DNA from 2 places in the Oerskovia sp. 140933 genome. Region 2 is predicted to be linked to the other one. Evidence: predicted binding sites of a transcription regulator. Region 2 holds the regulator's gene; the other holds the start of a gene.
The links. Region 2 encodes LexA, which represses DNA repair genes until DNA is damaged. Its sites were predicted from a motif close to TCGAACANNTGTTCGA; they were not measured.

Region 1 (3,407 bases), on a different contig from region 2:
CCGTCCCCACGATCCCGATCTGGCTGTCGCTCGTGGTCATCGTGGGCGCGCTCGGGGTCACGACCGTGGCGAGCCTGCTGCGCACGCGTGCGTCGAGCAGGCTCGCGCCGGTGCCCGACGACGTCGACGCGGCCTCGTAGCGCGCTCGCGTCGGGCGCCTGCTCGCCTGGTACGCGGACGGCCCGCCTCCCCTCGGGGAGGCGGGCCGTCGCGCGTCCGGGGGCGCGTCGCCCGTCGAGGGCGCCGGTGCGGTCAGGCGCGGTCGGCCCAGGGGCCGATGACGGGGGACCAGGGGCGGACGGTCCGGCGGGTGATGACGTGCTCGCGCGCGAACGGGTCGGCGTCGAGCGCCGTCGCGACCGCCCCCTCGTCCGGCGCGTCGACCAGCAGGAGGGCGCCGGCGGGGTTGGCGGCGTCCTGGGCGAGCGGGCCGGACGCGAGCAGCGTGCCGTCGTCGAGCAGCCCGCGCAGGAAGGCGCGGTGCTCTGGGCGGTGCTCGTCCAGGACGGTGGGGCGGTCGGCGTACGTGTAGGTCACGGCGAAGATCGGCATGGCGCTCATTCAAGCACTCTCCGGACCGAGGCCGGCCCCTGGTCCCGGGCCTCGGGGCGGCCCGCCGGACCGGAGGGGGCTACCACCCGCGCTCGCGCCACTCGTCGAGGTGCGGGCGCTCGGCCCCGAGGGTCGTGTCGAGGCCGTGGCCGGGGTACACCCAGGTGGCGTCGTCGTACCGGTCGAAGAGCTTCGTGGTGACGTCGGCGTAGAGCTGGGCGAAGCGCGCGGGGTCGTTCGACGTGCTGCCGACCCCGCCCGGGAACAGGGTGTCCCCCGTGAACAGGTGCACGCGCCCGGGCAGCGAGCCGGGGCCGCTCGCGTGCTCGGGCTCGCGGTAGGCGAGCGCGACGGACCCCGGGGTGTGGCCCCGCAGGCCGATCACCTCGAGGGTGACGTGGCCGAGGACGATCGTGTCGCCGTCGTGCAGCGGGCGCGTGATCGCGACCCCGGTCGCCTCGCTGACGGCCTCCGCGTCCGGGGCGCCTGCGGCGACCGGGGCCCCGGTGACGGCGACGAGCGACTCGAGCGCTCCCACGTGGTCGAGGTGGCGGTGCGTCGTGACGATCAGGTCGAGGCGTGCGTCGGGCGACCCCTCGCGCACGAGGGCGACGAGCCGGTCGGCGTCGGCGGCGGCGTCGACGAGGAGCTGGGCTCCGCCGGCCCGGCAGGTCAGGAGGTAGGTGTTGTTCGCGGAGGGGCCGACGGCCGCCTTGCGGACCTCGAGCTCGTCGAGGACGCGCAGGTCGCTCGGTCCTCCGACCACCACGTCGCCGCCGTAGCCCATGTGCGCTCCCCGTCCCGTCGCTCGAGGCAGCCCGGCCGGGCTGCTCGCGGCCGAGTATGGCACGCGAGGCGGACCGTGTGACGCGTGTCTCGTCCACGCCGGCGGTGCCGTGCGTACGGGTCGGGACGCCGGTCGGCGCGCTGGTCACGGGGCCTGCCGGCGGATCCGGGCCGTCGGGGACGTCGCTCCCGACGGTCGGCGGTGGAACCGAGGGGTCGAACAGGTGTGCGAATGTCAGGGTCGAGGCATACGATGCTTCGGTGAGCAATCGCCTTGTCATCGCTGGTGCCCGCGAGCACAACCTCCGCAACGTCGACCTCGACCTGCCGAGGGACCAGCTCATCGTCTTCACGGGCCTGTCGGGGTCCGGCAAGTCCTCCCTCGCGTTCGACACCATCTTCGCCGAGGGGCAGCGCCGCTACGTCGAGTCGTTGTCCGCGTACGCCCGCCAGTTCCTCGGGCAGATGGACAAGCCGGACGTCGACTTCATCGAAGGGCTCTCGCCCGCGGTCTCGATCGACCAGAAGTCGACCAACCGCAACCCGCGCTCGACCGTGGGCACCATCACCGAGGTCTACGACTACCTCCGCCTGCTGTTCGCGCGCGCCGGCACGCAGCACTGCCCGGTCTGCGGCGAGAAGGTCCAGGCCCAGACGCCGCAGCAGATCGTCGACCGCCTCCTCGAGCTGCCGGAGGGCACGCGCTACCAGGTCCTGGCGCCCGTGGTCCGCGGACGCAAGGGCGAGTACAGCGAGCTCTTCAAGGAGCTGCAGTCCAAGGGGTTCGCGCGCGCACGGGTCGACGGAGAGGTCGTCCAGCTGACGGACCCTCCCACGCTCGAGAAGAAGCTCAAGCACGACATCGAGGTCGTGATCGACCGTCTCGTCTCGCGCGAGGGCGTCCAGCGCAGGCTCACGGACTCCGTGGAGACGGCGCTGGGGCTCGCGGGCGGGCTCGTCGTCGTGGAGCTCGTGGACGCCGACGCGGACGACCCGCAGCGCGAGCGACGCTTCTCCGAGAAGCGCGCGTGCCCCAACGACCACGAGCTCACGCTCGACGAGATCGAGCCGCGCACCTTCTCCTTCAACGCTCCCTACGGGGCGTGCCCCGAGTGCACGGGCATCGGCTTCCGCCTCGAGGTGGACCCGGACCTCGTGATCCCCGACGACGAGAAGTCGCTGGCCGAGGGCGCGGTGGCCCCCTGGGCGCAGATCTCCTCGGAGTACTTCAACCGCGTCCTGACGGCCCTGGCCTCGGACCTCGGCTTCTCCATGGACGTGCCGTGGCGCGCGCTGCCCCAGCGCGCCCAGCAGGCCGTGCTCTACGGCCAGAACCACGAGGTCCACGTCCGGTACAAGAACCGCTGGGGGCGCGAGCGCCAGTACTCGACCGGCTTCGAGGGGGTCGTGACGTTCCTGGAACGCCGGCACGGCGAGACCGAGTCGGAGTGGTCCAAGGAGAAGTACGAGGCGTACATGCGCGAGACGCCGTGCCCGGTGTGCGAGGGCACTCGCCTCAAGCCCGAGGTCCTCGCGGTCAAGGTCGGCGACAAGTCGATCGCGGAGGTCTGCCGTCTGCCGCTGCGCGAGGCCGCTGCGTTCCTTGGCTCGCTCGAGCTGGGCACCCGCCAGAAGGCCATCGCGACCGAGGTCCTCAAGGAGATCGACGCCCGGCTGGGCTTCCTCCTCGACGTCGGCCTGGACTACCTCTCGCTCGAGCGTCCCGCAGGGACTCTCTCGGGCGGCGAGGCGCAGCGCATCCGCCTCGCGACGCAGATCGGCTCGGGGCTCGTGGGTGTGCTGTACGTCCTGGACGAGCCGAGCATCGGGCTGCACCAGCGCGACAACCGTCGCCTCATCGACACGCTGACCCGTCTGCGGGACCTGGGCAACACCCTCATCGTCGTCGAGCACGACGAGGACACCATCCGCGCCGCCGACTGGATCGTGGACATCGGGCCGGGGGCCGGCGAGCACGGCGGCCGCGTGATCCACTCGGGCGACTACGCGGGGCTCCTCGAGGCCCCCGAGTCCGTCACGGGCGCCTATCTCGCAGGACGCCGCAGCAT
Region 2 (3,407 bases):
CGGCTTCATGCAGGTCTCGGCCAACCACGCCGCCCTGCTGCTCGCCCAGGGCGCCGGGCGCCTCATCCGGTCCACGTCGGACCGCGGCGTCGTCGCGGTCCTCGACCCGCGTCTCGCGACGGCCCGCTACGGTTCCTACCTCACGAGGTCCATGCCGGACTTCTGGACCACGACCGACCGTCGTGTCGTTCTCTCTGCGCTCGAGCGCCTGTCCGCCCTAGGCTGAGACCCGGCAGTCCACGCGGCGGACGTCGGACGCTCGTGCAGCGACCGGCGGCCGACGCACTACGTCCAGGAGGCACAGTGCCCGCCCGTACCACCAAGCTCGCGATCGTCGGCGCAGGTTCCGTCGGATCGACCCTCGCCTACGCGGCGCTCATGCGCGGAGCCGCTCACACCGTGAGCCTCCTCGACATCAACCGGACCAAGGTCGAGGCCGAGGTCCTCGACCTCCAGCACGGCATCCAGTTCATGCCGATGGCCAAGGTCGAGGGCTCCGACGACGTCGCGGTGTGCGCCGACGCCGACGTCGTGGTGTTCACCGCCGGCGCCAAGCAGAAGCCTGGTCAGACGCGCCTCGACCTCGCGGAGGCCACGATCTCGCTCGTCCGCAAGATCCTGCCCGGGCTCGTCGAGGTCGCGCCCAACGCGATCTACATCATGGTCACGAACCCCGTCGACGTGGTGACGTACGCCGCGCTCAAGTACTCGGGCCTCCCGCCCAACCAGCTGTTCGGCAGCGGTACCGTCCTGGACTCGTCCAGGCTGCGGTTCCTCGTGGCGCAGCACTGCGGCGTTGCGGTGCAGAACGTCCACGCCTACATCGCCGGCGAGCACGGCGACAGCGAGATCCCGCTCTGGAGCTCGGCGACGATCAGCGGCGTCCCGCTGCTCGACTGGAAGGGCCTGCAGGGCCGTGGCCCCCTCACGGCCGAGGTGCGCGAGGACATCGCGCACGAGGTCGTGCAGTCCGCCTACCGCATCATCGAGGGCAAGGGCGCGACCAACTACGCGGTCGCCCTGGCCGCGACCCGGATCATCGAGGCGATCCTCGACGACGAGCACCGGGTCCTGCCGGTGTCGTCGCTGCTCGAGGACTTCCACGGGATCAGCGACGTCTGCCTGTCCGTCCCCTCGCTCCTCGAGCGACGCGGCTGCGGGGAGCGCATCGAGGTGCCGTTGTCCGACCACGAGCTCGCGGGCCTGCGGGCGTCCGCCGACTCGGTCCGTGCGGTGGCCAAGAGCTTCGGTCTGTAGCCCCGGACGCCGGTGCGCCGGTGCGCCGGCGGGCCCGGTGTCCGCTCGCCGGACGACGGCCCCGTGGCACGACGAAGGGGACGAGCCCTGAGGCTCGTCCCCTTCGTCGTGCCTGCTCAGAGGCTGCGCAGCACCGAGACCACGCGACCGAGGATCTGTGCGTCGTCCCCGGAGATGGGTCGGTAGGCCGCGTTGTGCGGCATGAGCCAGACGTGCTTGTCGATGCGCTTGAAGGTCTTGACGGTCGCCTCGCCGTCGATCATCGCGGCGACGATCTCCCCGTTCTCGGCGACGGGCTGACGGCGCACGACGACCCAGTCCCCGTCGCAGATCGCGGCGTCGATCATGGAGTCACCGGCCACGCGGAGCAGGAAGAGCTCGCCGTCGCCCACGAGCTGGCGGGGCAGCGGGAACACGTCCTCGACGACCTGCTCGGCAAGGATGGGGCCACCGGCGGCGATACGGCCCACGACGGGCACGTAGGACGGCGTGGGCCGCTCGGGCGAGTCCTCGGAGGCGTCGACGCCCTCGACGCGCGGGAAGCCGCTGCCGGGGAGCGGTGCGATGCCCCTGCTGTCGTCGTTGTGGACGACCTCGATCGCACGGGGCCGGTTGGGGTCACGGCGCAGGTAGCCCTTGCGCTCGAGCGTCGTGAGCTGGTGCTTGACGCTCGACGGGCTCGTGAGGCCCACCGCCTCGCCGATCTCGCGCATGCTCGGCGGGTAGCCCCGCTGCTCGACCGATGCGCGGATCGTCTCGAGCACGAGGCGCTGGCGCGGCGTCAGGCCGTCCCCGCCGGTCGTGCCGTCGGGGAGCTCGTGCACCTTCGCGAGCCTGCCCGTGGTGTCGGCCACCCGTCCCGCCATCGTCGTCTCCGCCCTGCTCGGCCGTCTCGGTCCCTGTACTGCGGAGAGGCACCGCGAGCGGCACCGGCTCCTGCGCGCGGTCGACCGCGATCCCGTCCGCCCGCGGTGCGGGACGTCCCGCTCGGCGAGCGCCCGACATATCGGACGACCCGTACCCGACCAGCGTAGGTCACGCGGCGACACGAATCAAACACATGTTCGAGCATGTCTCGACATCCGCCGTCTTCGGTGATAGAAATCGTACAGATGTTCGACGAACAGGTGTTCGAACCGACCGGGGAAGGCGGTTCGGGCACCGCGGACCGAGGAGCGGCGATGAGTGTCAGTGCGATGGACGTGACCCAGGGCTGGGAAGTCGAGCGCAGGGCTGTGCGGCAGCGGGAAGCCCCGTTGCGGCTGACCGCGCGCGGGCGAGCGGTGCTCGTGCTCCTCGTGGCGACCGTGCTGGCGCTCGGCGCCCTGTGGGGTGGCCGCGCCGTCGCTTCGGGTCCCGGTGAGCCGGTCGAGGTGCGGGTCCATGTCGTCGAGGCGGGCGAGACCCTGTGGCAGCACGCCTCCGCCCTGGCGGCGGGCAGTCGCGACGTGCGCGACGTCATGGTGGACCTCGCGGAGCTGAACAACCTCTCCTCGAACGGCCTGCAGGTCGGACAGCGGTTGCTCCTGCCCGTGGATCCTGACTTCGGCCGCTGACGTCGCCCGGCGGGTCGTGCGGAGGGGGCGGTCCGTGCGCGGGACGAGGGGGGTTGCGCAATCGCGTTAGGTTCGCCTAAGTTAGTACTGCCTCACCCGCCCGGCTGGGGGGTCGGTCGGTGAGGAGGAGGTGCGCCCAGCGTGCCTCCGCAGTTGCGTCGACGTCTGCGAGGCGAGTCGCGGACGTGAGATGGGGACGGGGGCGTCCCGACGGAGGTGGCCGTTCGACGGCCACCTCCGTTCTCACGTGAGCGGTCGTGCGCCCTGCGGTGAGCCGTCCTCCGGTGCGTCGCGGGGTCGCGGTTCCCGGGTGACGGCGGTCGGACTGTGACCCGCTCGCCGGGCGGGGCGTCTTGCGCCTCGTCGAGGTCGGGACATAGGTTCGGGACGCACCTTCCGTGGCGACCGGCCCGGAGGGCCCGCGCAGCCCACAGGAGTATCGCCTCATGCACTGTCCGTTCTGCCGGCACGCGGACTCCCGGGTCGTCGACTCACGAACCTCCGACGACGGAGCGTCCATCCGTCGCCGTCGACAGTGCCCCGCGTGCAACCGGCGCTTCACCACGATCGAGACGGCCAGCCTCTCGGTCGTCA

Region 1: uvrA (excinuclease ABC subunit UvrA) is a predicted target of LexA. The motif match lies at 1,555-1,570, and genes of this name have one in related genera.

What each region holds. Positions count from the first base shown of each region.
Region 1 is NZ_JAMXIO010000004.1:150,082-153,488, reverse strand. Features, by position in the region: gene NHG27_RS04055 (TerC family protein) at 1-140, shown strand, start outside; gene NHG27_RS04050 (YciI family protein) at 253-561, opposite strand; gene NHG27_RS04045 (MBL fold metallo-hydrolase) at 632-1,339, opposite strand; gene uvrA (excinuclease ABC subunit UvrA) at 1,600-3,407, shown strand, end outside.
Region 2 is NZ_JAMXIO010000016.1:18,715-22,121, forward strand. Features, by position in the region: gene NHG27_RS10180 (ATP-dependent DNA helicase) at 1-226, shown strand, start outside; gene NHG27_RS10185 (L-lactate dehydrogenase) at 304-1,257, shown strand; gene lexA (transcriptional repressor LexA) at 1,374-2,123, opposite strand; gene NHG27_RS10195 (LysM peptidoglycan-binding domain-containing protein) at 2,370-2,813, shown strand; gene nrdR (transcriptional regulator NrdR) at 3,260-3,407, shown strand, end outside.